3 regions of the Salinibacterium sp. SWN1162 genome follow, and region 2 is predicted to be linked to each of the others. Evidence: predicted binding sites of a transcription regulator. Region 2 holds the regulator's gene; each other region holds the start of a gene.

Region 1 (9,972 bases), 520 kb from region 2:
ATCAGTTGCGTGAGCTGTTGTCTCGCGGCAACGCCTTAACGCCAGAATGGGCGCCTCCCGAAGGAGACGCCCATTCTGTGTTGTTCAGTGAAGCTATGTGAAGCGGTGGACTTAGAAGTCCATGCCGCCCGACGGGTCACCCATGGGTGCCGGGTTCTTCTCGGGCTTGTCAGCGACAACGGCCTCGGTGGTCAAGAACAGACCAGCGATCGACGATGCGTTGAGCAGAGCTGAGCGCGTTACCTTTACCGGGTCATTGATTCCAGCAGCAAGCATGTCGACGTATTCGCCGGTAGCTGCGTTGAGACCGTGACCTACAGCGAGGTTGCGAACCTTGTCAGCAACAACACCCGGCTCCATGCCAGCGTTGAGTGCGATCTGCTTGAGCGGAGCGTCGATAGCAACGCGAACGATGTTCGCTCCGGTTGCTTCGTCGCCGACCAAGTCAGCCATTGCCTGGCTGTCGAATGCGATCTTGCCAGCCTGAATCAGAGCCACGCCACCACCGGCGACGATTCCCTCTTCAACAGCTGCCTTGGCGTTACGAACTGCGTCCTCAATGCGGTGCTTGCGCTCCTTGAGTTCAACCTCAGTTGCGGCACCAGCCTTGATGACTGCAACACCACCGGCGAGCTTGGCGAGACGCTCTTGGAGCTTCTCACGGTCGTAGTCGCTGTCGGTGTTGTCGATCTCGGCGCGGATCTGCTTGACGCGACCTGCGATCGCCTCTTCTTCACCAGCACCTTCGATGATGGTGGTCTCATCCTTGGTGATAACGACCTTGCGGGCGCGACCGAGGAGTTCGAGAGTTGCGTTCTCGAGCTTGAGTCCAACTTCTTCGGAGATGACCTGTCCACCGGTGAGGATGGCGATGTCAGCGAGCTGAGCCTTGCGACGGTCACCGAAGCCAGGAGCCTTGACGGCAACCGACTTGAAGATGCCACGGATCTTGTTCACAACGAGAGTTGCAAGCGCTTCGCCGTCGACGTCTTCAGCAATGATGAGCAGCTGCTTGCCGCTCTGGATTACCTTGTCGACGATGGGGAGCAGATCCTTGATGTTCGAGATCTTGCCGTTGACGATAAGAACGTAAGGGTCTTCGAAGACCGCTTCTTGACGCTCCTGGTCGGTGACGAAGTATGCCGACAGGAATCCCTTGTCGAAGCGCATACCTTCGGTGAGCTCCAGCTCGGTGCCGAACGTGTTCGACTCCTCAACGGTGACAACACCTTCCTTGCCGACCTTGTCGATCGCCTCAGCGATAAGTGCACCGATCTCGGGGTCACCAGCAGAAATGGATGCGGTAGCCGCGATCTCTTCCTTGGTTTCGATTTCCTTGGCGCTCGCAATGAGGGCCTCGATTACCGAGTTGGTTGCCTTTTCGATTCCGCGCTTGAGGCTGATGGGGTCTGCACCCGCAGCAACGTTGCGGAGGCCTTCGCGTACGAGAGCCTGTGCAAGAACAACAGAGGTGGTCGTACCGTCTCCGGCAACGTCATCCGTCTTCTTTGCTACCTCTTTGACGAGCTCTGCACCGATCTTTTCGAACGGGTCGTCGAGCTCGATTTCTTTGGCGATGGACACGCCGTCGTTCGTGATGGTGGGAGCGCCCCACTTCTTCTCGAGAACTACGTTGCGACCTCGTGGGCCGAGCGTGACCTTTACGGCGTCAGCGAGAATGTTCAGGCCGCGCTCAAGGCCGCGACGGGCCTCTTCGTTGAAAGCAATGATCTTTGCCATGTGTGTTTCTCGTCCCTCCCGGACGTCGTACAAGCGAATAAGTTGGCACTCAGCCTATGCGAGTGCCAAGGTCAAAATTAGCACTCGACAGGGGCGAGTGCAAGACGGCACAGCGCACTCGACAGGGGCGAGTGCAAGACGGCACAGCGCACTCGACAGGGGCGAGTGCAAGACGGCACAGCGCGCTCGATAGGGGTGAGTGCACGACAGCACAGCGCACTCGACAGGGGCGACTGCACGACAGCACAGCGCGCTCGACAGGGGCGAGTGCACAACAGCCCAGCGCACCCGCTGCGGCTGCGCCCGCGTCAGCATGGAGCGCTCGGTTGTGTGCGTGAGGGTGGTGCTTACTTCGCCTCGTCGTGCGCTATTCGGTTGGTTCTTCGGTTGAGGCTGTGGCCGATGCGAGGTAGTCGGCGCCGATGACGATGGTGATTTGAGCGGCGGGGAATACGTCGGCTTCTACGAGGCGAATTTCTCCACGATCGAGGGTTGCTGCGAGCCCGGCGGCGACGTCTTCGTCGGCTTCGTTGCTGTAATAGATGTAGGTGACTTCAATGGCTCGGTCGGAGGCTGGTGCGGCACTGCCAGTGGGCCAGCCTGCGGCGGTCAGTTCGTCGAGTACGGTGCTGTCCAGTTCGCTTTCAGCGGTGCCGTTGAGCACGTCGATGGTGATTTTGCGTGCCGGGTCAATGGTGGTGGGGTCGGTGACCGGGGCAACGGTTGCGGTGGGTTCTGGGGTGGCGATGGTCTCTTCGGGGCTGGCGAAGAAGGGCAGCCCGAGGTCGTCATCAAGGTATTGGCTGAGGGCGAAGAGGCCACCGAAGACGAGTACACCGGTGGCGAGCAGAGCCCAGGCGAAGCTGATCCAGCCGCGCCCGCGTCGCTTGGGGCCACGGTGCGCACCAATGCGTTCGACGTCGTCGGGCAGTTCGTCGAATCGGTCTTTGGGATAACTCGCCATTGCTTAGTCTGTCTATTCTTCGTTGTGGTGATTGGTGGTGCGCACGGCGCGCGTGCGCTTGTCTCGAGTGCGGCGCAGTCGCGAGATCAGCATGGGATCGTATCGTACGGCTGCGGGGGTGTCGATTACCGAGTTGAGCATTTGATAATAGCGTGCACTGGAGACGTGAAACTGGGAGCTGATTGCTTCTTCTTTTGCGCCGACGTGGCGGGTCCATTCGCGCTCAAAGTCGAGGATGGCGGTGTCGCGCTCAGACAGGCCGGTGGCGGGGCGTGATGCGCTTTCGTTTTCTGACACGGCCTACCTCCATTGTGTAGGTAAGCCTAGGGCGTGGGCCGTGTGGCTTTGTCGAGCGACTCGGCTTGAGGACCCATTCGGCGCCGCTCGAGGTTAGGATTGCCTTAGTACCCCTTTCTTCGATTGGTTTCTATGCGCACCCGACTCCTCACTGCTGCTGTGGTGTTGTCTGGCGTTCTGCTGGCTACGAGCGGATGCTCGGCTTCGCCGATTGCGCAGACTGCTGCAGTGACGGTGACCGCTGACCTTTCCTCTCCGCTGTCGTCGTTGACGGTGTTGAACGAGGCGAAGGACTACAGCGGGCTCGTGCAGGCGGCGCTTCCGACTTCCGGTATTTCGGTTCCGGATGAAGTGCCCGCGCAGTCGTTGCCGGTAACCGTCATGTCCCATGATTTGTCAGGCGAGGTTCCCGTGACGGTGCTGTCGACGGATCGCGTGGTGGCCATGGATATTTCAGGGTCGATCGCGGCGACGATCGCTGGGTTGGGCTTGATCGATTCTCTCGTGGCGCGAGATATCTCGACGACGTTTGATGAGGCATCCGAATTGCCTGTAATTACGTCGAACGCTCATACCGTCAATAGCGAGGCGATTCTGGCGTTACGCCCCGATCTTGTGCTGACAGATGGGTCGATTGGCCCGATCGACGTTGTGGTGCAGCTACGGGATGCCGGCATTCCCGTGGTGTTTGTCGACACCGAGGCGTCCGTGGATGGCGTTGCCGAGCTGGCGCGGCAAACGAGCGCTGCATTCGGCGCTCCGGCCGCTGGTGAAGCTCTGGGTTCACAATTGACTGCCGAGATCGACGCAAAGATTGCCGAAATCGCCGAAATCGTGCCCTCCGGTGAGCGTTTACGCATGATGTTCCTCTACTTGAGGGGCACCTCGGGGGTGTATTACTTGTTCGGCCAAGAGTCGGGCTCCGATGTTCTCATCGACGCTCTGGGCGGGGTGGATGTTGCGGCCGAGATTGGCCTCGAAGGTATGCGTCCGATGACAGACGAGGCGATGGTTGCGGCAAACCCCGATCTCATTTTGGTGATGACCGGCGGTCTCGAAAGCGTGGGTGGCGTGAGCGGATTGCTCGAAGCACGGCCCGCAGTGGCTCTCACCGAGGCGGGCATGAACCAACGATTCGTTGAGATGGATGACGGCGAGATCCTGAGCTTCGGCCCCCGCACCGTCACCGTGCTGGATGCGCTGGCTCGCGCAATTTACGCGCCGACTTCCGGCTCCTAAATCGCGCTCAGCTGTCGCTGCTGTCCTTCGTGGGTTCGAGCGTGCGAGCAGTCCCGCGACGACGGCTGACGAAGAAGACCACGCTGACGCCACCGACAATTACGACAACGGACGCCAACACCATGAGGTTGCGGGCCACAACCGGGTAGGTCGCGCGCGGTTCAGGCATGCACTCGGGCGTTGCGCTGAAGCTCACAGTAATCGGGTCAAATTCTTCGCCCGCTGGGTAGGTTCCGAAAGCAGCGGAGCCGGCATCGGTGAGCGTCACTGGAGCACTGTCGAGCACCGCTGTGCCGTCGTCGACCGAGATCGCTGAGACGTCAATCGTGGCGAACTTCACGTCGACCGCATCCACGGGGAGACCATCTTGAGTGGTCCCCGAAACATCGAAGATAAGGACTGCTGTCGGGGTGCTGTCAAAGACAATTTCTAGCCCGCTGAGCGTGGTGTCAAGGATGCCATCGTGCCCCGTGAAGCGAAGCGTTCCGTCGAACGCGATCGTGCCTTCGCCCGCGTCGAGCTCGCCCGAGCCTGCAGCCCAACCGAAATTGGGGGTTTCGTAAGTGGCGCCGTCGCCGACAGCCCACTCGCCGTGAGCAATCGTGCCGCTGATGTACGACCGAAGCGACTCTTTGACGCCCCAGGTGATCGCGGCATCCGACACATCACACACGGCGGAGTCGGCGGCAAGGGTGGCATCGGCGGGTGCAATATTCGCGTGCGCAAGGCTCGCGCCCGCGGCATCCGGAACCGCAGCGTTGCTTGTCATCGGCGTCAGTGCGATAGCGACGGCGGTGACCACGAGCGCGGCGGGTCCGAGCAAGCAGACGTTGAGGCGGCGCATTACTGGGCGGGACGGTACATCGACTGATGCATGATGGTGGCTTCTTCGTACAGTTCACCAAAGGATTCGAATCCGAATTTGGCGTAGAGCGGCACGATGTAGTCCTGGGCGTGCAGCATCATGGCCTGGCCGTTGTAGTCGTCGACGATGCGCTTCATGATGATCTGCGCGAGACCTTGGCCACGGCGATCATCTCTCACTACAACGCGACCGATGACGCAGTGGCCATCGAGGTATTCCGCGGTTTCGTTGTGGAGGACGCGGATGTAGGCGGCGACTCCGAGCTCGTCAGCGATCCAATAGTGCCGTGTGGCATCTTCTTGGTCGCGGTCATCAAGTTCGGTCTCGTCGACTTTTTGCTCAACAAAAAATACGTCAGTGCGCAGTTTCATGATCGAGTAGAGCTCGGATGTTGTTAATTCGCCCCAAGACTTGGCGATCACGGAATCAATAGTCACATCCCCGAGTTTAATGTACTGAGCGGCGAAAGCTCACGAACAGAGGAGACCACATGACGTACAAGGTGACAAAGACCGAAGAGCAATGGCGCGATGAGCTCGGAATCAAGTACTCAGTGCTGCGCGAAGCCGGAACCGACCGTCCGTGGTCTGGCGCCCTTCTCGACGAGAAGCGTGCGGGCACCTACCGCTGTGGCGCCTGCAGCGCTGAGCTTTTCAAGAGCGACACCAAGTTCGATTCCGGTTCGGGATGGCCCAGCTTCTATGAAGCCATCAACCCGGATGCCGTCGAGCTTCGCGAAGACCGTTCGCTCGGAATGGTGCGCACCGAAGTTGTGTGTGCCACGTGTGGTTCACACCTAGGTCATTTGTTCGACGACGCCCACCAGACGCCGACCGGAGACCGTTTCTGCTTGAACTCGAGCTCGTTAGAGTTCGACGAACAAGACTAATTCGACAGCAGAGTTTTAGGCGGTCGTTGACTCGAGAGTGACGCGATCGCCACAGCGATGAGGGTGAGCACCACACCGATTACGGTGGTCGGTGCCACCCCATCGCTGTCTGTAGGCAAAAGAATTTCGAGCGCGAGCGCCCCGATGAGTTGGCCGGCGATCGATCCGAGGGCAAAGAACAGCACACCCGTTATCGGCACCAGCACCGCTGCAACCACGATGAAGATCACACCAATCGCGCCGCCGATGTACAGCGTGGGGTCGGTCGGGAAGGTGTGCTGCCAGCCACTCGCAAAGCCGTAGGAGATCGCTGCGATCGCCAGCACCGAGGTACCGACGATGAAGTTGACGTACGTGGCTGTGAGCGGCGATCGCGTCACATGACGCACGTGACCGTTGATGGCCTGCTGCCAGCCAATCCCGAATCCGGCTGACAACGGCAAAAACACGAGCAGGAACGGCCCGTCGAGGCGCAAGTCGGCCAGGCCCGAGAAAATTACTGCCCCCACTGCGAGGGCGGATGCCGCCACCCGCAAGACCGTGACCGGTCGCTTCTGAAGGCTGCCGATTCCGACGCGGTCGATCACGGCGGAGCTGATCGTTTGACTCGCGACGACCGCCACGGTGAAGAGTGCGACGCCCAGCGCGGTGGCTGCGAGACCCTGAGTCAAGACAAAGAAAGCGCCGAACGCTCCCCCGGTGAGGTACCACCAAGGCAGGCGTCTGCTGGTTACTTCGGTGCGGAGTGTACGAAAACCAGCCCGAGCGGTGGGCACGAATGGCACGATGAGCGTGAGAATAAGTAGGCCTGAGCCGAAGGAAATTAACGCGGCGAGAGTGGAGTCGTGAAGCTCTACAGCGAGCTCGCCGTTGATGCGACTTTGGGCTGCGACGAGGCCGCCGGCGACGATTGCGGCGAAGATTCCCGCGAGCGCACGACGCCGACTTCGGGGTGTGGTTGGGAGCATGGGTGCATTCATGTCTAAAATAGGGCGTTGGCCCAAGCCTCCTTAGCTCAGCTGGCTAGAGCACCGCTCTTGTAAAGCGGGGGTCGTCGGTTCGAATCCGACAGGAGGCCCAACAGAATGTCGAGGGCCGTCGGGGTTGCTTTAACCCTAACGGCCTTCGACATTGTTATTTAACCAGTCGTCGATGTCGAGCCGCCATGTCGGGTCGACCACCACGGTGAGGGCGGCACCCTCATCGATCGTGGCGTAGCCGGCGGGTCTGTTCGAGCTTCACTGACTGGTCGAAGCCGAACCCTTCTCTGCAGCCCAAGCTCCTTCCGACGCTCCTTGATCTTCGAAATCGGCAGCGTTCGCATGATCCAAGCCTCACCCGTTGATCCAGAATCGCAGCCTCGACAGCTCGCAGCGTCGGCTGAAAACCGTGCGGTCACGAGCTCGGTGATTCGTCTTGGACGCCTGTTGGCGCCCATGAGATTGATAGAAAGCGCTGGTTTAGTGAACGACATGAACGCTTTCTTCAACTACATCGGAGCCCGATCGACCGATCCCCCGGCAGTATTGGTGCTCCCACTCGATCGCTCCGGAGTTGCAGCGTGATCGCCTGCCTATTGCCTCCGACTTCCCTGATTCCTTCATCGAAGGATGTTCAGGCGGAGCTTCGTCGTCGCGCCGTCGCCCATCCGGGTGGGTTCGCAGACCTCGCGACCGCCTCTCCCGTTGACCCGACGCCGCAGGTCTTCATCGATGCGCTGGCAGCCGCGGGTGGCGCGCCGGGTTATCCGCTCACCATTGGAGTAGTCGAACTGCGCGACGCAATGGTGCACTGGTTCGATCGTGTCCGCGGAGTCACCCTCACTCGGGGCGAAGTGCTTCCCACGATCGGCTCTAAAGAGTTGCTGGGTCTGCTGCCGTTCCTGCTCGGACTGGGTGCGGGCGATGTCGTAGTACGCCCCGCGCTGGCCTATCCCGCCTACGACGCAGGGGCACTAGCTGTGGGTGCCGACGTCGTCGCTGAAGACGATCCCGCCCTGTGGCCAGAGGCGACCAAACTTATTTGGCTGAATTCCCCTCGCAACCCCGACAGCCAAATCCTGACCGTTGACGAGTTGCGTCGCGCGGTCGCTCGCGCTCGTGAACTCGGTGCGGTGATCGTCGGCGACGAGTGTTACGCCGTGTTGAACGAGGTCGACGGGGAGCGGATACCGTCCATCCTCGACGCACGAGTGGTCGGTGACGACAGGAGCAACGTTCTCGCCTCCTATTCGGTCAGTAAGCAATCGAACATGGCCGGATACCGTGCCGGAATGGTGGCTGGGGACGAGCATCTCATCACGAACATCGCATCGCGACGACGAGATCTCGGGCTCATCGTCCCTGCGCCCGTGCAGCAGGTGCTCAGCGCAGTCCTCTCCGATGACGAGCACGTGGTTGCACAGCGCGCGCTCTATTCCTCCCGACTCGAGCGTCTCCGATCTGCCGTCGAGGCTGCTGGATTCCAGATTCATGGATCGGAGAGCGGCCTGTATTTGTGGGCCATGCTGGGAGAAAGCGGAGTGGACACCGCAATGAAGCTAGCCGACATCGGCGTGCTCGTCTCCCCCGGCGAATTTTACGGTCCGAGCGGTGCTCAATTCGTGAGATTCGCCGTGACGGTTCGGGATGAGCACCTAGACCGAGCGATAACCGCTCTACAGTCGTGGGCGCGCTGACGAAACAGCAGCTCTCTCCTTAGAAGGCGATCATCACCTTCAGCGCTTCGCGGGCATCCATGGCGCTGTAAGCCTGCGGCACCTCGTCGATACTCACCACGCGATCGAAGACGCGGCCCGGAGTGATCGCGCCATCGAGCACATCCTTGATCGCCGGCTCGAGATAGGCGCGCACGGGGGCAGGTCCCCCTGTGAGCGTAATGTTGCGGCTGAAGAGCGAACCCCATCCGATTGGCGCTTCGGAGTACTGCGGAACGCCTACCCGGGAGATCGTGCCGCCCACGCGGACGGACCCCAGGGCCTGCTGGTAAGCCGGGAAGTGGCCAACCGCCTCGATGACGACGTGGCTCCCCTCGCCGCGGGTGAGTTCGCGCACCCGGGCTACCCCTTCTTCTCCGCGCTCGGCAACAATCTCGTCTGCCCCAAACTCGACACCGATATCAGTGCGCGACTCATGGCGCCCCATGAGGATGACCCGATCGGCTCCGAGCTTCTTTGACGCCAAGACGGCAGACAGCCCGACGGCGCCGTCGCCGATCACCGTCACCGTCATACCTGCTCCGACTCGCCCCATGTGCGCGGCGTGGTACCCCGTGAGGTAGACATCGGACAGGGCGAGAAGTGACGGGAGCAGTTCACTCTTCTCGTCGACGCCCGGCACAGCCACGAGACTGCCGTCTGCCTGTGGCACCCGTGCGTATTCCGCTTGGAAGCCGCCGACCTCAGGCTTGTTGTAGAAACCGCCGTGGAGGCAGGAGGTGTGGAAACCTTCTTGGCAAAAGACGCAGGTATTGTCCTGGTAAGTAAACGTGGCGACGACGAAGTCCCCCGGTTTCACCGTGGAGACCTCGGAGCCAATTTCCTCCACGATGCCGACCATTTCGTGCCCCATGGGAGCAGCGGTCGGGCCGGCCTTACGGGTGTGGAAGGGGTGCAAATCTGACCCACAGACGCAGGCACGGACCACCCGAACGATGGCATCCGTTTTCTGTTGAATAACGGGGTCCGCAACCGTTTCGACTCGGACATCGCCCGCACTGTAGAGAAATGCTGCCTTCATAGAGTTACCTCGCACAATGAACCTGCGGCTGAGGTCGCTCTCCCCGGCAATCCGTGAGCGCGACCGGCTGACGAAACCAGAGTACACGGGGCATTCTTTGAACTTGGGCAGGGACTTTCACGTCTTCAGTAGGCGCATCACGTCTTCAGCAGGCGCATGACGTCTTCAGTTGGCGCATCACGTCTTCTGCATGCGCGAATCTGACCCTAAGCTCGCCGGCGGCATCCGCGCGGCCGCTACG
Region 2 (9,972 bases):
GCTTAGGCGGCCGGTTCTTGCGGTTGTATTCGTCGCGCTGCTTTTCGGCATCGTAGGTGGTGTAGGCATCCACGATTTGGCCCACCAGGCTGTGACGCACGACATCGGCACTCGACAGTTCGGCGAAGTGGATGTCGTCGATGTCTCGCAGCACGTTCGAGACGAGTTTGAGGCCACTCGCCCCTTCGGGCAGGTCGACCTGGGTGATATCACCGGTGATGACCATCTGAGAATCAAAGCCAAGACGCGTCAGAAACATCTTCATTTGCTCGGGCGTGGTGTTCTGGGCTTCGTCAAGAACGACGAACGAGTTGTTGAGTGTGCGACCGCGCATGTAGGCGAGCGGTGCGACCTCCACTGTGCCGGCAGCGAGCAGCTTGGGCACGAGTTCGGGGTCCATCATGTCGTTCAACGCGTCGTAGAGAGGGCGCAGGTACGGGTCGATTTTATCGGTGAGGGAACCGGGCAAGAACCCAAGCCGCTCCCCCGCTTCGATTGCCGGACGGCTCAGGATGATGCGGTCCACTTCTTTGCGTTGCAGGGCCTGCACAGCCTTCGCCATCGCTAAGTAGGTCTTTCCCGTTCCCGCGGGACCGATGCCAAACACAATGGTGTTGTTGTCCATGGCATCGACGTATTGAGCTTGCCCCAGCGTCTTCGGACGGATCGCTTTGCCGCGCGTCGTCAGAATGGTTTGACCGAGCAACTGCTGTGGACTGCCTTGGTTACCACGCAAAATTTTCGCCGAAGCATCGACCTCGATCTCGCCGAGGTCATGTCCGCCACGCACCATCGTGACCAGTTCGTCGACGAGCTCTTTCGCGGATTCGACTGAAGCCGAGTCGCCACTCAGAGTAATTTCGTTACCCCGAACATGCATTTCGACGCTCGGAAATTTGCTTTCGACGACTTTGAGCAGTCGATCCTGCGGGCCGAGTAGACGAACCATGGCGACGCCGTCTACTTCAATTGAAACGCTCTCGCGCTCTGTCGAACCTGCGGACTCGGAGTCACTAGTGACCAAGGGTGCCTTCCTCGAGGTTTCCACCGAGCACATGAGCGTGCACATGGAATACGGTTTGACCGGCGTTTTCACCGGTGTTAAAAATCAGTCTGTACTGTCCGCCTGCGTGTTCGTCGGCAAGCTTCTGGGCGACCGACACGAGTTCAGCCAGCAGTGCGGGATTGCCGGCGGCAAGCTCGGTGACGTTGGCGAACTCCTCCGTTTTAGGCACGACCAGCAGGTGCACGGGGGCTTGCGGCGCGATATCGCGAAACGCAATGATCGCGTCTGACTCGAAAACGATATCCGCGGGAATCTCGCGGGCGATGATCTTCGTGAAGATCGAAGGGGAATCGGACATAGCTCTAGCCTAAACCTCTAGCTCCAGCGGCCAAGCTTGACGTTCAATGCCGCTATAGCTGCGGGCCCCGCTGTCGACGTGCGTAACACTTCACTGCCCAATCGAATTGTGGATGCTCCGGCCGCGGTCAAGAGTTCGAGCTCGTGATCTGCGACACCGCCTTCCGGCCCCACGACGAGCACGATGTCACGATCATCTACTTCAAGTTCAGCGAGAGTTTGCGTCGCCGTGGGCTCCAGCACCAGCATCCGCGTCGTGGAGGCAAACGCCGCCAGCTGTTTCGTCGTCACGAGGTCGAGAACATCAGGGATCCAGCTTCGTAGCGATTGCTTGCTCGCTTCGCGAACGATGGCCGCCCAGCGATCGCGGCCCTTAGTAACCTTCGAGCCTTGCCAGCGAGAGATGCTGCGCGCCGCCGACCACGGGATGACGCCGTCAACGCCGAGTTCGGTGGCAACTTGCACCGCGAGTTCGTCACGATCGGCCTTTGCGAGGGCCTGGGCCAGGAACACCGCGGGGGTTCGCCGCAGCGATTGCTGTACATCGACAACCTGAATGGTGAGCTCAGTGTGCTCGGCCGCGGTGATGGGGCCCGAAACGATCAGCCCCGCGCCGTTGCCGATCGCAATTGTTTCGCCGACTTTGAGGCGCGACACCGTGACCGCATGCCGCGCTTCGGCATTGCCCAACGAAACGGAAGCGCCAACCGCCACCTCGCCGAGCTCCTCGTCGATATACAGATGTGCCATAGCGAGCTACAGGAACCGATCTCGAAGTTTGGAGAACAAGCCCTGTTGGAATTCTGCGAAGTGGGGCTTCTTGCTCTTGCGCACGGCGGCGAGTTGCTTGATCAGAGTCTGTTCGGCACCGCTGAGCTTCGTCGGCGTGACAACTTGGATGCCGAGCCGCAGGTCGCCGCGGTTAGTGCCGCGCAAACTGGTGATTCCACGATCACGAACCGTGAGCACTTCGCCGCTCTGTGTGCCCGGCTTGATGTTCACTTCGATGTCACCATCGAGACCATCGAGTTTCACGGTAGTACCGAGAATCGCGTCAATCATTTCGACCTCGACCGTGGCAAGCAGGTCGTCGTCGGCGCGACTGAAGACATCATGGTGCCGCACCTTGATCTCGAGGAACAGATCACCATTGGGGCCGCCAGCGGGGCCGACCTCGCCCTGACCGGGCATCTGCAAACGCAGTCCCGTCTCAACGCCGGCGGGGATGTCGACGGACAGAGTGCGCTGGGCCCGTACCCGCCCCTGGCCAGCACACGTGGCGCAGGGGTTGACAATGATGGTTCCGTAACCACGGCAGGTACCGCACGGGCTCGACGTCATTACGTTGCCGAGAAGGCTTCGAACCTGACGCTGAATCTGACCACTGCCCTGACAGATATCGCAACGAACCGGTGAGCTGCCGGGAGCAGAACAGCTGCCCTCACACGTCTCACACAGCTCGGCAGTGTTGACCTCGAGATCGCGGGTCACACCGAACATCGTGTCTTTCAGGCTGACCTCGATACGCAGCAGCGCATCTTGACCGCGCTCGCGACGCGAACGCGGGCCGGCAGTCTGGCTTGACCCGCCGAAGAAAGTCTCGAAGATGTCGCCGAAACCGCCGAATCCTCCTCCGCCGCCGCCGAAACCGCCGTTGCCGCCCATATCGTATTGCTGACGCTGTTGCGGATCGCTCAGTACGTCATACGCGTGAGTCACCGACTTAAAACGCTCCGATGCATCCGCACTGGGGTTGACGTCGGGGTGCAACTCGCGAGCGAGCTTGCGGTACGCCTTCTTGATTTCCTCCGGGGTCGCTTCGCGGGCAACGCCGAGGGCTTCATAATGATCTGCCAAAGTTCCGATTGCTCCTTACGAGCTCAGTTGTCTTCTAAAAGTCGAGACAGGTACCGCGCTACTGCACGGACCGCCGCCATATTGTTTGAGTAATCCATTCGCGTCGGGCCAAGCACGCCCACGCGGGAGACCCCGCCGCCCGAGGAGGAATATCCTCCGGTGACAACGGATGTCTCTTCTAGTCCAAATTCTGCGTTCTCGCGCCCAATGCGAGTGGATACCGATCCATTTGCTACTTCCATCTCCCCAAAGAGGCGCAACAACGTTACTTGCTCTTCTATTGCCTCGAGCACAGGAAAAATGCTGCCGGTGAAGTCTTGTTCGGTACGCGCCAGGTTTGCGGTACCCGCGAGTACGAGCTTGTCGGCACGGTTCGCCAACACTTGCTCGACCAAGCTCGAGGCAATCTTGCCCACAAAAGCTTGACGTTCCAGGGGAAAAATCTGAGCGAAGCTGGCTAGCCGATCCGCGGCCTCCGGGAGCGATTGCCCCGTCAGCGCCGAATTCAGCTTGGCGCGAACTTCGCCCAGGAAGACTTCGTCAAGCGGCTCAACGACATCGATCAGACGCTGCTCTACCCGGCCGGAGTCGGTGATGAACACCGTCATGATGCGGGTCGCGTAAAGCGGAACCAGTTCCACGTGCCGCACGCGGGCCGTAGCCAGCGAAGGATATTGAACCAGGGCCACACTGTTGGTCAGCTGAGACAGCAGGCGCACTGAACGCGCAAGTACGTCATCCAAGTCGTCGGCCTGACCCAGAAAAGACTCAATCGCTTGGCGCTGTGCGCTCGTGAGGGGGCGCAAGTCAGCCAACTGGTCTACAAACATGCGGTAGCCCTTATCGGTCGGCACGCGACCGGACGAGGTGTGGGGCGCCGTAATGAGCTCTTCGTCTTCGAGTAAGACCATGTCGTTGCGAATCGTTGCAGCGGATACTCCGAAGGAATGTCGCTCAACGATTGACTTGGATCCGACAGGCTCACGCGTCGCAACGTAGTCCTGCACGATGACACGAAGCACGTCAAGACCGCGGGCGGAAACCATTCCACCACCCACCTCTCTTGATTGGCACTCAATCCGTTCGACTGCCAATCTTACTCGACACACCACGACACAGCCGTTGCACCGCGCGAGTCATACCAGTAGCGTGTCTTTGTACTTGAGCGCTACCCTTTTGAGGAAATGCTCAGGTGTGACACCGAGCACTTTGATGAAACCCGGGAACTTCCCTCGTTCACCTGAAAGGCACGAACACATGACTGACGCAAATCCGCAGCCCGCAGCCCCCCAGCCGGCAGCTCAACTGACAACGGCTGAGGACAACCAGTGGGCGTCATTCGCTCACCTGGGTGGAATCTTGGGATTCCTTCCCGCGCTTATTATCTGGCTGGTCTTCAAAGACCGCGGCGCATTCACCAACACCGAAGCAAAAGAAGCACTGAACTTCCAGATCACCGTTGCCATCGCCTACGTGATCTCGAACATTCTGATTGCCGTCGTCATCGGCGGAATCTTGCTTCCGATCGTCTTCATTGTGTCGGTGATTTTCTCGATCATCGGCTTCACCAAGGCTAAGGACGGCACGAACTACCGCTACCCCTTCGCACTGCGCCTCATCAAGTAATTCTGCTTATCGGCTAAGTCGATAGCGAGTGAGCCCCGGGAGCTTCTGCTCTCGGGGCTACTTTTTTGTCCAAGTAAGGCTTTAATAGAGCCATGTCAGATTCCACACCGCCCCCCGCCTCGCCGTACGCACCGATCCAACCGATGAGTCCGAGCGACGAAAAGCTCTGGGCGACACTCATTCACGTCGGGGGAATCTTCTTTTCCTTCGTTCCCGCACTAGTGGGTTACCTCGTCTTCAAAGACCGCGGGCCGTTCATCAACGCCCACGCACGAACCGCACTCAACTTTCAAATAACCATGGCGATCGCCTACGCAGTTTCGGTGATCCTGATGCTTGTAGTCATCGGCTACCTGACCATGTTTGCCGTGGCGATCATCATCCTGATCTTCAGCATCATTGCAGCGGTTGCTGCCAACAATGGACAGGCGTACAAGTACCCGCTGACCATCGAGTTCATCAAGTAACTCGAACTTTCGCTCTAAATGGGGGCGTCTGCTAGCAATCGCCGCACTACGGCATCCGCGAGCAGGCGCCCTTTGAGCGTGAGGTTTATCGTGCCTCTGAACGCGGCCGGAGCCTCCACCAACTCGTCAGCGATCAGTCCGGCAACGGCGGTGCGACCCTCAGCATCGAGCGTCGCTGTCTTTAGCCCATCGCGAACTCGCGCACGAAGGAGAACATGCTCGAGATATTTGCTGGAATCAGCAAGCGTCTCGCGCCCGGCTCCCGGTGAGTGCCCGGCAGCAATCCGGTCGGCATACGCCGCCGGGTGCTTGACGTTCCACCAGCGCACCCCGCCGACGTGGCTGTGCGCCCCCGGGCCGACGCCCCACCAGTCATTACCGAGCCAGTAACCGAGGTTGTGACGGCTCGCGTGGCTAACAGCGGGATTGTCATCACGTTTGGCCCAGTTGCTAACCTCGTACCAGTCGTAACCTGCGGCGGCGAGCTTCTTATCGGCCAACTCATACATGTCGGCCTGCAGGTCGTCGTCGACCGGAGCGACGTCGCCACGTTTGATCTGCGCCGCCAGCTTGGTGCCAGTCTCGATAATGAGCGCGTAGGCCGAAATATGGTCTGGATTTTGCGCGATGGCGTGATCGAGCGAGCGCTCCCAATCGGCCAACGACTCCCCCGGAGTTCCATAAATGAGGTCGACGCTCACGTCGAGCTCAACTTCACGAGCCCATTTCACGACGTGCGGAACCTTCTCGGGGTCGTGAGTACGTTCCAGCGTGGCGAGCACGTGCGGCACCGCGGACTGCATCCCGAAAGACACTCGAGTGAAGCCAGCCTCTTTGAGCGCGAGAAGGTATTCCCTGTCGACAGAGTCGGGGTTGGCTTCGGTGGTGACTTCGACGTCATCCGCAAAACCCCACGTATCGCGCGCCGCGGCAAGCATTCGAGTGAGGTCGGTTACCGGCAACAGAGTGGGGGTGCCGCCGCCAAAAAAGACCGTTGAGGCTTTGCGCGGCGCTACGCCCGCATTCTCTAGCACGGTGGCTGCTTGCCTAATTTCGGCTATTGCTTCGTCGGCGTAGTCCGCCCGCTTAGCTCCGCGCAGTTCCTCACCCGTGTAGGTATTGAAGTCGCAGTAGCCGCAGCGCACCCGACAGAACGGAACGTGGATGTACACACTCCAGTCACGGTCGCCAGAACCGACAGCGACGCTGGCCGGCAAGGCTCCATCGAGAGGAGCAGGATCAGCTATCGGCAACGCACCTGGCACGAACTAATCCCCTAACAACTGATGAAGAAAGTGCGCCGCTCATGACGGCGAGCAGCACCCGTCAATTGTCGCACCTCTCGCGTGGGAGCATGGATGGGTGACTATGCACATTCTCTGGGACATCGACGGAACGCTCATCCACAACTCCACGGACGGTGCCACCGTCTACCTCGAGGCGTTCACCCACGTCACGGGTGAAGCTCCCCGCCAGTTCATCACGAACCCGCACGGGCAGACCGAAGGCCAGATTCTCGCTGCGCTTCTCGAGATCAACGGGCATCCCGCCGCCATGCTCGACGATGTGCTCACCGAGCTAGACGTGCGCACCGCCAAGCTGCTCGAGACTGGCTATGTGCGAACGGCAGTACCCGGCGGCCCGGCAGCGCTCCTCCACGCGGCCGGTCACGGATGGACCAATGCGCTGCTCACGGGCAACGGCCCGCAGCACTCGCGCGTGAAACTCACCGCCGCCGGCTATTCAGAAGAAGACTTCGACTGGACTCACTCGTTTTTCGGCGACCGTTCGCCTGACCGCCACCACCTCACATCGCTCGTCGCCACCATGCTCGGTGACCGCCCCAGCGTCATCATTGGCGACACCCCGAACGACGGAATAGCTGCCGATTCAGCTCAAATTCCGTTCATCGCCGTTGCAACCGGGGCTTACAGCGTGGCCGATCTCCGCGACACCAGTGCCCTCGTCGTCGTCGACGATCTGGTCGGTGGTCTCGAGGATGTATTGGGCACTATCGACGAACTCGCACGCCGAGGCTGATCGCAACGCCGCGCAGGATGCAGCAGTGAAGTTCGGCAGGACTAACGTCGAGTAGCTAGGTGCACGCTCGGCTCCGCTTGAGCCACGGTCTCCGGGTCGTTATTCCGACGAACGAATTGCTCCGGAAAGAGCACGCAGGTAGCGGGTCACGACGATGTATTGGAAGATTCGAAGAGCCGGAGCCACCAACATCCATTTGAAGGATGCCGGTCGAGAAAATGATCGCACCGTCATCCACACTGAGTTGTCGTCGCGCAGCTCTACCATGAATGACTCTTCGCCCCGCAGCGGATGCCCTTCGAGCGTTCCGTAAGCAAAGCCGGCAACTTTCGGGTCGTCGACCACGTAGACCACCCGCACGGGCTCATGGGCCGTAAACCGACCGCTGCCTATCGAGAGCACGATGGTGTCTCCGGCGCGCACATGAGGATGCGCGCTGCTGTCGACCGACAGATCCCGGTTCTCACCGTGCGGATCGCGAGGCAGAAGCGTCACGCCAAACCCGCTGCGACGTTTCACCCCCCAGGTCAACACTTGTTCGCGTGCGAACGCCCAGCGATCTTCTCCATGCCCGATTCGAGCGCTGCGTTGAACCCGGCGGAATCCGGCAGGGGGAAGCACCGTAAAGGTATGGCCACGCGTGGCACCGACCGCCCCATACGTAACAGGGGCATTGGGGTAGGTGCGCGCATCCATCGGTTTACTTCTTGTCTTTTCCGGCTTCGACTTCGCCCGAAAGCGCAGCGATGAAGGCAGACTGCGGAACCTCGACGCGACCAACCATCTTCATGCGCTTCTTGCCCTCCTTCTGCTTCTCGAGGAGTTTGCGCTTGCGGCTGATGTCACCGCCGTAGCACTTAGCGAGAACGTCCTTACGCATCGCACGGATCGACTCCCGCGCAATGATGCGAGCGCCGATGGCGGCCTGAATCGGTACCTCGAACTGCTGGCGCGGGATGAGGTTCTTGAGGCGTTCCGTCATGAGAACGCCATAGGCATAAGCCTTATCGCGGTGCACGATGGCGCTGAACGCGTCGACGGCCTCACCCTGCAGCAGGATGTCAACCTTCACGAGGTCAGCCTCTTGGTCGCCACTGGGCTCGTAGTCGAGGCTCGCATAGCCCTGGGTGCGGCTCTTGAGGTGGTCGAAGAAGTCGAACACGATCTCGCCGAGGGGCATCGTGTAATGAAGCTCTACGCGGTCGGTACCGACGTATTCCATGCCCTGCATGGTGCCGCGGCGCGACTGGCACAGCTCCATGACCGTACCCACGAAGTCTTTGGGGGTCAGGATGGAAGCCTTCACCATCGGCTCAGAAACGCTCGCGATCTTTCCGCCAGGGAATTCGCTCGGGTTCGTCACAGTCGTGAACTTCTTGTCGTCGCCCATCACTTCGTAAATAACCGAAGGAGCCGTAGCGATCATGTCGAGGTTGAACTCGCGTTCGAGACGCTCGCGCACGATTTCCAAGTGCAGCAGGCCCAAGAAACCACAGCGGAAACCGAAGCCAAGAGCTACGGATGTCTCGGGCTCGTAAACGAGGGCGGCATCCGACAGCTTCAACTTGTCGAGAGCTTCGCGCAGCACCGGGTAGTCGGAGCCATCGATCGGGTACAGCCCCGAGAACACCATGGGCTTCGGCTCTGAGTAGCCCTTGAGGGCTATCTCGGCCGGCTTGGCATGGTTCGTGACGGTGTCGCCAACCTTACTCAGGCGCACGTCTTTCACACCGGTGATGAGGTAACCCACTTCACCAACGCCAAGGCCCTTCGTGGGAGTCGGCTCGGGAGAGCTCACCCCAATTTCAAGCAGTTCGTGAGCCGACTTAGTCGACATCATCATGACCTTCTCGCGCGGCGAGAGCTGGCCATCGACCATACGTACGTAGGTAATAACGCCACGGTAGGCGTCGTACACCGAGTCAAAAATCATGGCGCGAGCCGGAGCATCCGGGTTACCGACCGGAGCCGGGATGAGTCGCGTAGCCTCGTCGAGAAGCTCAGAAACACCTACTCCGGTCTTGCCCGAGACGCGCAGCACCGTCGACGGGTCGCAACCGATGAGGCCAGCGATTTCTTCGGCGTACTTGTCGGGATCTGCTGCCGGCAGGTCGATCTTGTTCAGCACCGGAATGATCGTGAGGTCGTTCTCCATCGCCAAATAGAGATTGGCGAGAGTCTGAGCCTCGATACCCTGAGCGGCATCAACGAGAAGAATGGCTCCTTCGCAGGCGGCCAGCGAGCGGGACACCTCGTAGGTGAAGTCCACGTGACCAGGAGTGTCAATCATGTTCAGCGCGTAGGACTGTTCCTTACCGTTTTCGTCGGTAAGCGCCCACGGCATTCGAACGGCTTGGCTCTTGATCGTGATGCCGCGCTCACGCTCGATATCCATACGGTCGAGGTACTGCGCCCGCATATCGCGGTCGCTAACAACCCCCGTGACCGACAGCATGCGGTCAGCGAGGGTGGACTTGCCATGATCGATATGCGCAATGATGCAAAAGTTGCGGATAAACGCAGGATCGGTCGAAGCAGGCTCAAGTGTGTAAGAGGCGCGAGGAGACATCCGCCCAATTCTCCCATGAAGCGGACGTTCCTGCGCGCACCCGCCCAATA
Region 3 (9,972 bases), 260 kb from region 2:
GCGAGCGGATGTCGTTCTTAGCGAAACGCAAACCACCATTCGGCCACTCGGTGAGCGCGTTGCGCATGGCTTGCTCATCTGTTTCGGCCCAGCTCAAGTGCAGCCGCAGCACGCGGCTCTGGCTTTCTCGACTGCGCCCTGCCTCGCGGGCGCCTTCGGCGAATCGCTTGAGCAGCATGTCGATCTTCTCGAGGGGTGCGGCTTCGGTGATGAGGCCGTCGACGGTCTTGCCGGCTCGCTTCGCGGCGACCGGGCCAGCCGTCGCCACCAAGATTTCGGGGGCGACGGCTGGCATGGTCCAGAGGCGTGTGGATTCGAGGCGATAGAACTGCCCTTCGTGGCGAACGTCTTTATTCGCGAGCCCCGAGGCGAAGAGTTTCTTGATGATCTCGACGGCTTCGAACATCCGATTGATGCGCTCGTGAGCTTCGGGCCAGTACTGCCCAATGATGTGTTCGTTGATCGCTTCGCCGCTGCCGAGGCCCAACCAGTGACGGCCCGGGTTCATCGCAGCGAGGGTCGCGGAGGCTTGCGCCACCATGGCTGGATGCCAACGAAAAGTCGGCGCCGTGACGCCCGTGCCGAGATCGCCTGTCGTCGTCTCACCGAGACCGCTGAGCACGTTCCACACGAACGACGCTTGCCCCTGCTGCGGCACCCACGGCTGGTAGTGATCGGCCGCCATGACGCCGCGGAAACCCCGACTCTCCGCGTGCTGGGCGAAGCCCATCACCTCGCGCGGATGAAAACGTTCGAGCATGGCGGCGTAGCCGATATGGGGTGCAGAAACAGTCACGGGCATCCGTCTATTGTGGCGCTTACGGCGGCCCAAGTGGGCCCACCATTCGCACAACCGTTGAGTTGGCGGGGCTGCGGGCGGATAATGGCGATCTACTCAATGAGGAGTCAGCATGAATCTCGGCGCGTTTTCTGTCCGTCTCACCACGAAAGACCGCGCTGCGTCTTGTGCGTTTCACCAGAGACGAAGCCTCGAGCGAAGCCTTGGGCGATCTCGAAGCCCGATCGTGATTGATCAGCACCGCTAGCCCGCTGATGCACGTCATTCTTATCCCCGGATTTTGGCTTGACGGAGACTCCTGGGCTCCGATAACCCGCGCGCTACGAGATGCCGGTCACACCGCGCATCCGCTCACCCTTCCCGGCTTGCGGCGCCGCGACACTCACCGTGCTGAAGTCACTCTGGCCGATCACGTTGGGGCTGTAGTCGCGGTCGTTGACGCCCTCACGCACGTCGAAGCCGACGGCAGCGAAAACGGCGACGAAGACGAAGAACCAACGCCACGCATCGCTCTGGTCGCGCACAGCGGTGGTGGCCCGATCGCGCAGGCGGTAGCGGATGCCCGCCCCACCTGTCTCGCCAGAATCGTGCACGTCGACACTGTGCCGCTGCCGAACGGTATGCCCATTAACACCGAGCTGCCTACCGTCGACGGCGAAATTCCCCTGCCCGAGTGGAGCGTGTTCGACAACGAAGACCTCGTCGATCTGACCCCCGAACTGCGGGACTGGTTTCGCGAAATCGCGATTCCCCAGCCCGCGCTCATCGCGAGCACCCCGCAGTCGCTCGCTACTCCAGCGCGCTTCAGTGTGCCCGCTACCGTCATCTGTTGCGAGTTCTCCGCCGACCAAGTGCGCGAGTGGATGAGCGAAGGGGCACTCTTTGCTGCCGAGCTCGCCCAGCTCAGCGACCTCGAACTCGTCGACCTGCCCACCGGGCACTGGCCGCAGTTCACGAAACCGGCGGAGCTCGCCGATGCCATCATCACGGCTTTGCATCGCACCTAAATCGGGTCTTGTCGTCAGCGACCACTCGCCCTACACTGAGCAAACGCCAACTATTGAAAGGAGCCTCGCGTGTTTATTTTTACTGTTACGAAGAACCCCACGACCGCCGGCTCCGTCGGCACCCTCACCGCCTAACCGGTTAGCGTTTTCCGCTCACCGGTTCTGACGGTGGCGGCGCTCACGGAGCACACGACCCAACTCGATCATCGCCAACGGCGATTGACTGACGAGTCTGCATCCCCTTATGCGGGTGCGTTCGCCTCGCGATGATCTTCCCTCTTTCAGCGACTCGCGATCACTGGGGGATGCCGTTGGGTCACCACCTGACACAGCGCAATTGGGCGCGCCTTCCGCATCCACTTTTCTCACGAATACAGCTCACGAAAGACATCTCATGAACGCAACACTGGCGGCTCCGAAAGACCGCCATGACCATCCGCCCGAACTCAGCGCCGCTTCAGCCGCTGTCGAGAAACCGCACCACGCGGCACGACGTAGCGTGGGAGTCATCGACCGTCTTGCCCTGCATCTCGGCGTCGCTCTCATCACCTGGAGTCGCCGGCCGCACCGCTCTCGACTGCTCGCCTCGCCTCAGCAGCGGGCCGAACACCAGCTCCGTCGCGAACGACTGGCTCAGGCCAGGGCTCGCGCCGAGCACAACTATCCGCGGTTCATCATCCGCTGATAACACCACAAAAAACCGCCGCCGGATCTCTCCGGCGGCGGTCTTTTCGTTGTCAGCGAACTGTGAGCACAATGACTTGGCACTCTCCAGATGAGAGTGCTAATTTGTTCTTGTTGAGTCACGGTGACTCAACTTTGAGAAAGGGGTTTCCCATGACACTGTCATTTGATCCTTTTGCCGAACTCGACAGGCTCTCCGCAGCTGCCCAGTCCCGCGTCGGCACCCAGCCCATGCCTGTGGATCTCTATCGTCAGGCTGACGAGTACGTCCTCACCGCCGATCTCCCGGGTGTCGACCCCGGATCCGTTGACGTTGACGTCGATGGCCAGTTGCTCACGATCCGCGCCGAGCGTACGGCCGGCGAGCGCGACGGCGCCAAATGGCTCTCGCAGGAGCGTCGTTACGGCTCCTACCTGCGCCAATTCAGCATCGGTGCCGGGATCGACCGCGAGAACATCAGCGCTAGCTACGACAACGGCGTACTGAGCGTGATTATCCCGGTGTCGGAGAAGGCGAAACCTCGCAAGATTGAGGTCAGCACCAACGCCGACAACCAGTCTCGATCGACCGACAAGGTCGCTGTCACGAGCTAGCCGGCTGTCAGTAGTCGGCGATTCTTGCCGACACGACAACGATGGGCGGATGCTTCACGCATCCGCCCATCGTGTGTTAACCCGTGTGCGCGTCTCGCGCGCTAGGCCCTACAGCGCCCGCAAGCGCGGAGCGATGTCACGCTCGAAGAGCTCGAGGAAGCGACGCTGGTCGCCACCGGGCGCATGGAACACCAGGTGGTTGAGGCCGGCATCCACGTACGGACGAATCTCTTCAACGATCTTGTCGGGATCGTTGCCCACAATCCAGCGCGACGCGATCTGTTCGATCGGCAGAGCGTCGGCAGCGCGCTCCATCTCGATCGGGTCGGTGATGTCGTGCTTCTGCTCTTTGGAGAGAGCGAGCGGCGCCCAGAAACGAGTGTTCTCGAGGGCTACGTCAGCATCGGTGTCGTACGACAGCTTGATCTCGATCATCCGGTCGATGTCTTCGAACTTGCGGTCCATCTTGGCCGCGCCCTCCTTCACTCCGGGAATCAACGCGTCGTTGTAGAGGGCCATGCCCTTGCCCGACGTGCAGATAAAACCGTCACCGGCACGACCGGCGTACCGTGCCACCATGGGGCCACCGGCGGCGATGTAGATCGGGATGGGCTGGTCGGGGCGGTCATAAATGCTCGCACCGTGAGTGGAGTAGTACTCCCCCTCGAACGACACCCGGTCGGAGGTCCAGAGTTCGCGCATGAGACGGACCGATTCGCGCAAGCGAGCGAAGCGCTCCTTGAACTCGGGCCAGTCCTGCTCTCCGGCACCGCGGAATCCGGTCGCTACCTCGTTGAGCGCTTCGCCCGTTCCGACACCAAGCATGATGCGCCCCGGGTAGAGGCAGCCCATCGTCGCGAAGGCCTGAGCGAGCACAGCAGGGTTGTAGCGGAACGTCGGAGTCATCACGCTCGTACCAATACGAATCGTGCTCGTGCGCTCGCCCACTGCCGCCATCCAGCTCAGCGAGAACGGCGCGTGACCGCCCTCGTGACGCCACGGCTGAAAGTGGTCGCTGACCGCAACACTCTCCATGCCGTGAGCTTCGGCGGCCACCGCAATCTCTACGAGTTCGCGCGGGGCGAATTGTTCAGCTGACGCTTTGTATCCGAGAGTGAGAGTCATAAACCTATTGTGCCGGTGTTAGTCGCGCGGCGCTTGCAAAAATTCGGAAACCACCCGCGGTACATAGGGCGCAACGTCTCCGCCGAGCGCCGCCACTTGGCGTACGAGCGAGCTGGAAACGTGCGCGTGGGCGGGGTTCGGCAGCATAAAGATGGTTTCGACGGCTGCAAGATCGCGGTTCACGATCGCCATAGGAGTTTCGTACGCGACATCCACTTGAGAACGGATGCCCTTCACGATGACGCTCGCACCGACCTCAGTGCAGTAGTCAACGAGCAAACCCATGCTCCAGCTCGTGACGCGGATGTTGCCGGCGAACCGAGCATCCGCTATCGCTTGCTCGAGCAGCGAGACGCGCTGGGCAATCGGCAAAAGAGCCGTCTTACCGGGGTTGTGCACGACCAGAACGTGCACTTCGTCAAAGGTTTTTGCCGCCCGCTCAATCACGTCCAGGTGGCCCAGGGTGACAGGGTCAAAGGACCCGGGAACGACAGCGATCCGACTCATGCTTCAACGATAGTGGCTGGGGCCTTCCGCCGCGTGGGAGTTCGCTGTGCGGCGACCCTGCAGTGCGGCCGCTAGTTCTTGCCGAGGAAGGCTTCGGCGCTTTCGTCGAGGCGGCGTTGCAGTGCTTCGGCGAGCGCCGGATGCTCCGCAAGGGTCGGATCGGCGGCCTGCACCGTTTGTGCCGCCTCCCGAGCCTCTGTGATGAGTTGCCCGTCGTTGGCCACGCGCAAGAGCTTGAGGCTCGAACGCCCACCCGATTGCACTCCGCCGAGCACGTCACCTTCGCGACGCAGCTCCAAGTCTTTGTTGGCCAGCTCGAAGCCATCCAGAGTGGATGCCACAGCCTCGACCCGCTCGCGAGCGAGAGACTCCCCCTCGGCTGCTGTCACAAACAGGCACAGGCCGGGGACGCCACCACGGCCCACGCGGCCGCGCAACTGATGCAGTTGCGAGACTCCGAAGCGGTCGGCATCGAGCACGACCATGACGGAAGCGTTGGGCACGTCGACGCCCACCTCGATCACGGTCGTTGCGACAAGCACATCGATGTCGCCGGCGGCGAACGCGCGCATGAGCTCGTCTTTCTCGTCGCTCGAGAGCTTGCCGTGCAGCGCCTCGATCCGTTTGCCCGCCAGAACCTCGTTGCTGCGGAGCGACGCCAGCACCTCGGTGACGTTGGCAATGGGGCGCGGCGGGCCGGCATCCGGATCGTCGGTTGCTTTCGGGGCGGGCTCAGTGCCAGGCTCTTCGGTCTTGGCATCAATCGCGGGGCACACGACGAACCCCTGCCGGCCGATGGCCAGTTCTTCGGCCAGTCGCTGCCAGACGCGCGAGACCCAGCCGGGCTTCTCGGCCAGCGGGACCACGTGGCTGCTGATCGGCTGGCGGCCAGCAGGAAGCTCAGCGATGGACGAAATGTCGAGGTCACCGAAGACCGTCATCGCGACCGTTCGCGGGATCGGGGTGGCGGTGAGAACGAGAACGTGCGGCGGCTTCGCCCCCTTAAGGCGCAGAGCCTCGCGCTGATCAACGCCGAAGCGATGCTGTTCGTCGACGACGACGAGTCCGAGATCGACGAAGCTCACGGCATCGCCCAAGAGAGCGTGCGTGCCGATGACGATGCGAGAGGCGCCCGAAACGGTCGCCAGCAGGGCCTTCTTGCGCTCGGCCGTGGGCAACTGACCAGTGATCAGCGTCGGGCGCAGCTCGGCCGCGAGATCGGGACCCAGCGTACGCACGATCGACCGGAAGTGTTGATGAGCAAGCACCTCGGTGGGCGCCAGCAACGCTGACTGGCCACCGGATTGCGCAACAGCCAACATTGCCCGCAGCGCGACGAGCGTCTTACCGGAACCCACTTCACCCTGCACCAGGCGATTCATCGGCACAGGCTCGGCGAGGTCATGGAAAATCTGCTCGCCGACGGACTGCTGGTCGCCCGTGAGCGTAAACGGCAACGCAGCATCGAAACCTTCGAGCAGGGAGCCAGCCGTGCGCGCAATCGCCTCAGACTCGCGCTGCTTCTGGCGCTGCTGCAAGAGAGCGGACTGCAGCACGAAAGCTTCTTGAAAGCGCAGGGCATCGCGAGCACTGCGCCAATCGGAGTCGACCTTGGGGCGGTGCACGAACTCAAGCGCCTGCGAATACCGCAGCAGTTCGCGTTCGCGGCGCACGGCATCCGGCACCGGGTCCTCCAGCGGGCCGAGGGTATCGAGCACGACCTCGACCGCTTTCTGAATCTGCCAGCTTGCGACCGTGGAGGTAGCGGGGTAAATAGGGATTGGCTGCTCAGCCCAGCCCTTGGCCTGCTCAGGCTTTTTTAGCTCGAGCTCATCGCGATCGAAAAGTTCGTAGTCGGGGTGTGCCAGCTGGCGTGTGCCGCGGTACTGCCCGACTTTGCCGGCAAAGATTCCGCGCACGCCGGGCATAAGTTCGTTCGCCCGCCAGGCCTGGTTGAAAAACGTAAGAGTCAGGATGCCCGTGCCATCGCTGATCGACACTTCAAGAATGGAGCCACGCTTGTTGCGCATGGGGCGATTACGCACCTCGCGCACTTCGGCCACGATCGTAACCGCTTCATCCAGCGGCAATTCGGCAAGAGCCGTGAGCTCACCGCGTCGCGCGTACCGCCGCGGATAGTGCGTCATGAGGTCACCGACCGTGAGCAAACCGAGGCCACGCTGCATCGAGGTAGCGGTGCGCCCACCGAGAACGGCGCTGAGCTTCTGATCGAGGGGCGAGGTCACCCTAGAAGAGTACCGGTGACCACTGGCGTTGAACCCACTGAGGCCCTCACCGGGGCTAGGCTCGACACGCTATGACTCGCATTATTGCCGGATACGCCGGCTCCCTCACGATTGCCGTTCCGAGCGCCGGAACTCGCCCCACGAGCGACCGCCTGCGCGAAGCGATCTTCTCCGCGCTCGAAGCCCGAGACGCCATCGAAGGCGCGCGCGTGCTCGACCTTTACGCGGGCACCGGAGCGCTCGGCCTCGAATCGGCGTCTCGCGGTGCGCCCCACGTCACCCTCGTCGAGAACAACGCTCGCGCCGCCGCGATCTGCCGCAAGAACGCGACGCTCATTGCGGCAAAGGCTCCGCGCGGTTCAAAGCCGATCATTCTGACCGCCGCCCGCGCCGTGCACACCTTCTTGGAGACATCCGGCGATCAGTGGGATCTCGTCTTTATCGACCCGCCGTACGAGCTGGGCAATGCCGAGCTCGACGTCGCGCTCGCACTGCTGGCGCCGCAGCTCAGCCCGGACGCTGTAGTGATCGTCGAACGCAGTTCACGCGACCCCGAACCCGAATGGCCCGCCGGGCTCGAACTCGACCGCCGCAAAGACTACGGCGACACCACGTTGTATTGGGTTCAGCCCAGCGAACACTAATTCACCCGTTGGAGCGCTCTTTGCTGAACCGTTCGGCGGAGCATAGCTTCAGCACGCTCTAGCCCGCCGCGCCATCCCACCCGGCGTAGGGATCCCAGCCGCCACGCTCGGTGTAAGCGACTCCATCGACGAGCAGCCCTTCACCCTCGACCACGCGACCGATGGCCCGGAACCCTGCCGGCAGCACTGTTGCCTCGGGGAACGTCGCGAGCAAGGAATGGTCTTCGCCCCCATCGAGCTGCATTCGCCCACCCACTGCTTCGGATGAAAGATCGAGCCCCACTCCGCTGGCCGTCGCGATACGGCGGGCGTCGAGCGCGAGCCCATCGCTGAGGTCGAGCATGGCTGTGGCTCCGCCAAGCGCGGCGGCTTTGCCGTCTGCGATGGGAGGCGCTGGCCTGAGTTGGGCGGCGATGGCATCGGGATGCTGGGTCGCGAGCGCGGCGGCGGCGGCGGCATCCGGCTCCCCGTCAACGACGCCCTCGGTGAACAGCAGACGGAGCCCCTCAGCGGCGAGACCAAGCGTGCCGGAAACGGCGATCACGTCGCCCACGCGAGCGCCTGACCGCAGCACGGGAGCACGGCCTTCGAGGTCACCAAAAGCAGTGATCACAATCGTGAGCACGGTCGAGACTGAAAGGTCGCCGCCGATCACTCCGCAGCCCGGCGCGAGCGCTTCGCAGCCTTCGCGCAGCCCATCAGAGATGGCTTCGAGCGACGCGATAGGAGTGTCGTTGGGGGCAGCAATCGCGACGACCAATCCCGTGGGCACCGCACCCATCGCGGCGACATCCGAGAGGTTCGTGGCCGCGGCCTTCCAGCCGAGGTCGTACGGGCTCGACCAGGCCAGCCGAAAATCGGGGCCGTGAATCATCATGTCTGTCGTGATCACGACGCGCTTGTCGGGAGTGGCGAGCACGGCGGAATCGTCTCCGGGGCCGATCAGTTCGGCAGAGGCAGAGGGCAGCCGCGGAAAAATGCGCTTCAGCGCGGCAAGTTCACCCACGCCTCCGAGAGTGTCTGGGGTCTCGCGCTCGCGGTCAATCGTCATGAACTCACGGTAGCCTGAAGGCGATGAGAACGACGACCCGCACTCCCCTGATCGCCCTGCTCGCGATGGTTCCTTTACTGGCGACGTTGGGCGGATGCGCGGCGATTGTGCCGCTAGAACCCGGTGATGACGCCGGCAACCCGTCGTGCGCCGATGTCATTGTGCGATTGCCCGACACTGTCGCGGGGCTCGACAAGCGCGAGACCAATGCGCAAGGCACCGGAGCCTGGGGCGAACCCGCCACCATCTTGCTGCGCTGCGGCGTTGCCGTGCCCGACCCCACGGCAGAATTCGCATGCGTCACGGCGCCCGAAGATGGCATTGACTGGCTGCGCGACGACAGCGACGCCCCTAACTATGTGTTCACGTCGTACGGCCGCGATCCTGCGGTGCAGGTCATTGTTGACAGCGATGGTGACCCCGATATTGAGGGCGACGAGGTCTCCGGTTTTGAAGCCCTGAGCGATGTCGCGGGCGCCGTCAGCCAAGTGCCGGCCGATCGCTTCTGTGTTGCCCTCTCGGATACACCGGCACCAAGCGAGACGGAGTCGCCCGAGTAGCACGGTGCGCCACACCCAACGCGGATGCCCCGCTCACCGCGGTAGCAAACAGCCCGGCTAACGCGGCCTAACGAACGGTTTCGAGCCCGAGTTCGATAAGCTCGTCGATCAACTCGGGGTAGCTCATTCCGCTAGCGGCCCAGCATTTGGGGAACATCGAGATCGGCGTGAACCCCGGCAACGTGTTGATTTCGTTCACTACGAATTCGATGCCGTCGTAGAAAAAGTCGACGCGCGCGAGCCCGGCTCCCCCGATCGATTCGAAAGCACGGGCTGCGGTGCGCTGCATCTGCCAGAGTTCACCGTCGCGCAACGGCGCAGGGCAAATGAGTTCGGCTGCGGCCACATCGAGGTACTTGGCCTCAAAGTCATAAAAGTCGCGACCCGTGACGACGATCTCGCCTGCGACACTCACGCGCGTCTCGCCGCCATCGCGACCAGAGAGCACGCCGCACTCGATCTCACGCCCGGTCATCGCCTGCTCGACCAAAGCGGTGGAATCTTCGGCAAAAGCGGTGGCGAAAGCAGCATCGAGTTCATCGCGGGTCGAGACCTTCGTCACGCCCACCGAGGAGCCAGCGCGAGCAGGCTTCACAAAGACGGGGAAGCCGAGGCTGGATGCGCGCGTGCGCCAGACATCCGGAGTGCGTTGCCACTCGAGCGCCGACACGGTCACCCACGGTGCAACCGCGACGCCGGCGGCTTCAAGAGCGAGCTTCGTGAAGTGCTTGTTCATGCCCATGGCCGAGGCGAGC

What was found. Region 2 encodes HrcA, which represses chaperone genes, less so after heat shock. Its sites were predicted from a motif close to TTNGCACTCGNNNNNNNCGAGTGCNAA; they were not measured.
Region 1: a site for HrcA is predicted at 1,783-1,809, ahead of groL (chaperonin GroEL). Genes of this name have one in related genera too.
Region 3: a site for HrcA is predicted at 2,568-2,594, ahead of I6E58_RS06035 (Hsp20/alpha crystallin family protein). Genes of this name have one in related genera too.

What each region holds. Positions count from the first base shown of each region.
Region 1 is NZ_JADYWT010000001.1:1,017,454-1,027,425, reverse strand. Features, by position in the region: gene groL (chaperonin GroEL) at 112-1,740, opposite strand; gene I6E58_RS04830 (LytR C-terminal domain-containing protein) at 2,108-2,704, opposite strand; gene I6E58_RS04825 (DUF3263 domain-containing protein) at 2,717-3,001, opposite strand; gene I6E58_RS04820 (hemin ABC transporter substrate-binding protein) at 3,134-4,240, shown strand; gene I6E58_RS04815 (HtaA domain-containing protein) at 4,248-5,084, opposite strand; gene I6E58_RS04810 (GNAT family N-acetyltransferase) at 5,084-5,542, opposite strand; gene msrB (peptide-methionine (R)-S-oxide reductase MsrB) at 5,596-5,994, shown strand; gene I6E58_RS04800 (DMT family transporter) at 5,991-6,962, opposite strand; tRNA gene I6E58_RS04795 (tRNA-Thr) at 6,999-7,072, shown strand; gene dapC (succinyldiaminopimelate transaminase) at 7,556-8,671, shown strand; gene I6E58_RS04785 (zinc-binding dehydrogenase) at 8,691-9,731, opposite strand; gene I6E58_RS04780 (alcohol dehydrogenase catalytic domain-containing protein) at 9,968-9,972, opposite strand, start outside.
Region 2 is NZ_JADYWT010000001.1:1,538,847-1,548,818, reverse strand. Features, by position in the region: gene I6E58_RS07320 (PhoH family protein) at 1-1,024, opposite strand, end outside; gene I6E58_RS07315 (histidine triad nucleotide-binding protein) at 1,014-1,364, opposite strand; gene I6E58_RS07310 (16S rRNA (uracil(1498)-N(3))-methyltransferase) at 1,382-2,113, opposite strand; gene dnaJ (molecular chaperone DnaJ) at 2,120-3,220, opposite strand; gene hrcA (heat-inducible transcriptional repressor HrcA) at 3,244-4,266, opposite strand; gene I6E58_RS07295 (DUF4870 domain-containing protein) at 4,478-4,846, shown strand; gene I6E58_RS07290 (DUF4870 domain-containing protein) at 4,939-5,313, shown strand; gene hemW (radical SAM family heme chaperone HemW) at 5,328-6,578, opposite strand; gene I6E58_RS07280 (HAD family hydrolase) at 6,682-7,353, shown strand; gene I6E58_RS07275 (DUF1990 family protein) at 7,453-8,049, opposite strand; gene lepA (translation elongation factor 4) at 8,054-9,922, opposite strand.
Region 3 is NZ_JADYWT010000001.1:1,281,412-1,291,383, reverse strand. Features, by position in the region: gene I6E58_RS06050 (TIGR03557 family F420-dependent LLM class oxidoreductase) at 1-802, opposite strand, end outside; gene I6E58_RS06045 (alpha/beta hydrolase) at 1,030-1,806, shown strand; gene I6E58_RS06040 (hypothetical protein) at 2,201-2,491, shown strand; gene I6E58_RS06035 (Hsp20/alpha crystallin family protein) at 2,644-3,084, shown strand; gene fgd (glucose-6-phosphate dehydrogenase (coenzyme-F420)) at 3,193-4,209, opposite strand; gene coaD (pantetheine-phosphate adenylyltransferase) at 4,228-4,716, opposite strand; gene I6E58_RS06020 (ATP-dependent DNA helicase RecG) at 4,788-6,902, opposite strand; gene rsmD (16S rRNA (guanine(966)-N(2))-methyltransferase RsmD) at 7,034-7,606, shown strand; gene thiL (thiamine-phosphate kinase) at 7,665-8,657, opposite strand; gene I6E58_RS06005 (DUF3515 family protein) at 8,681-9,217, shown strand; gene I6E58_RS06000 (D-alanine--D-alanine ligase family protein) at 9,285-9,972, opposite strand, start outside.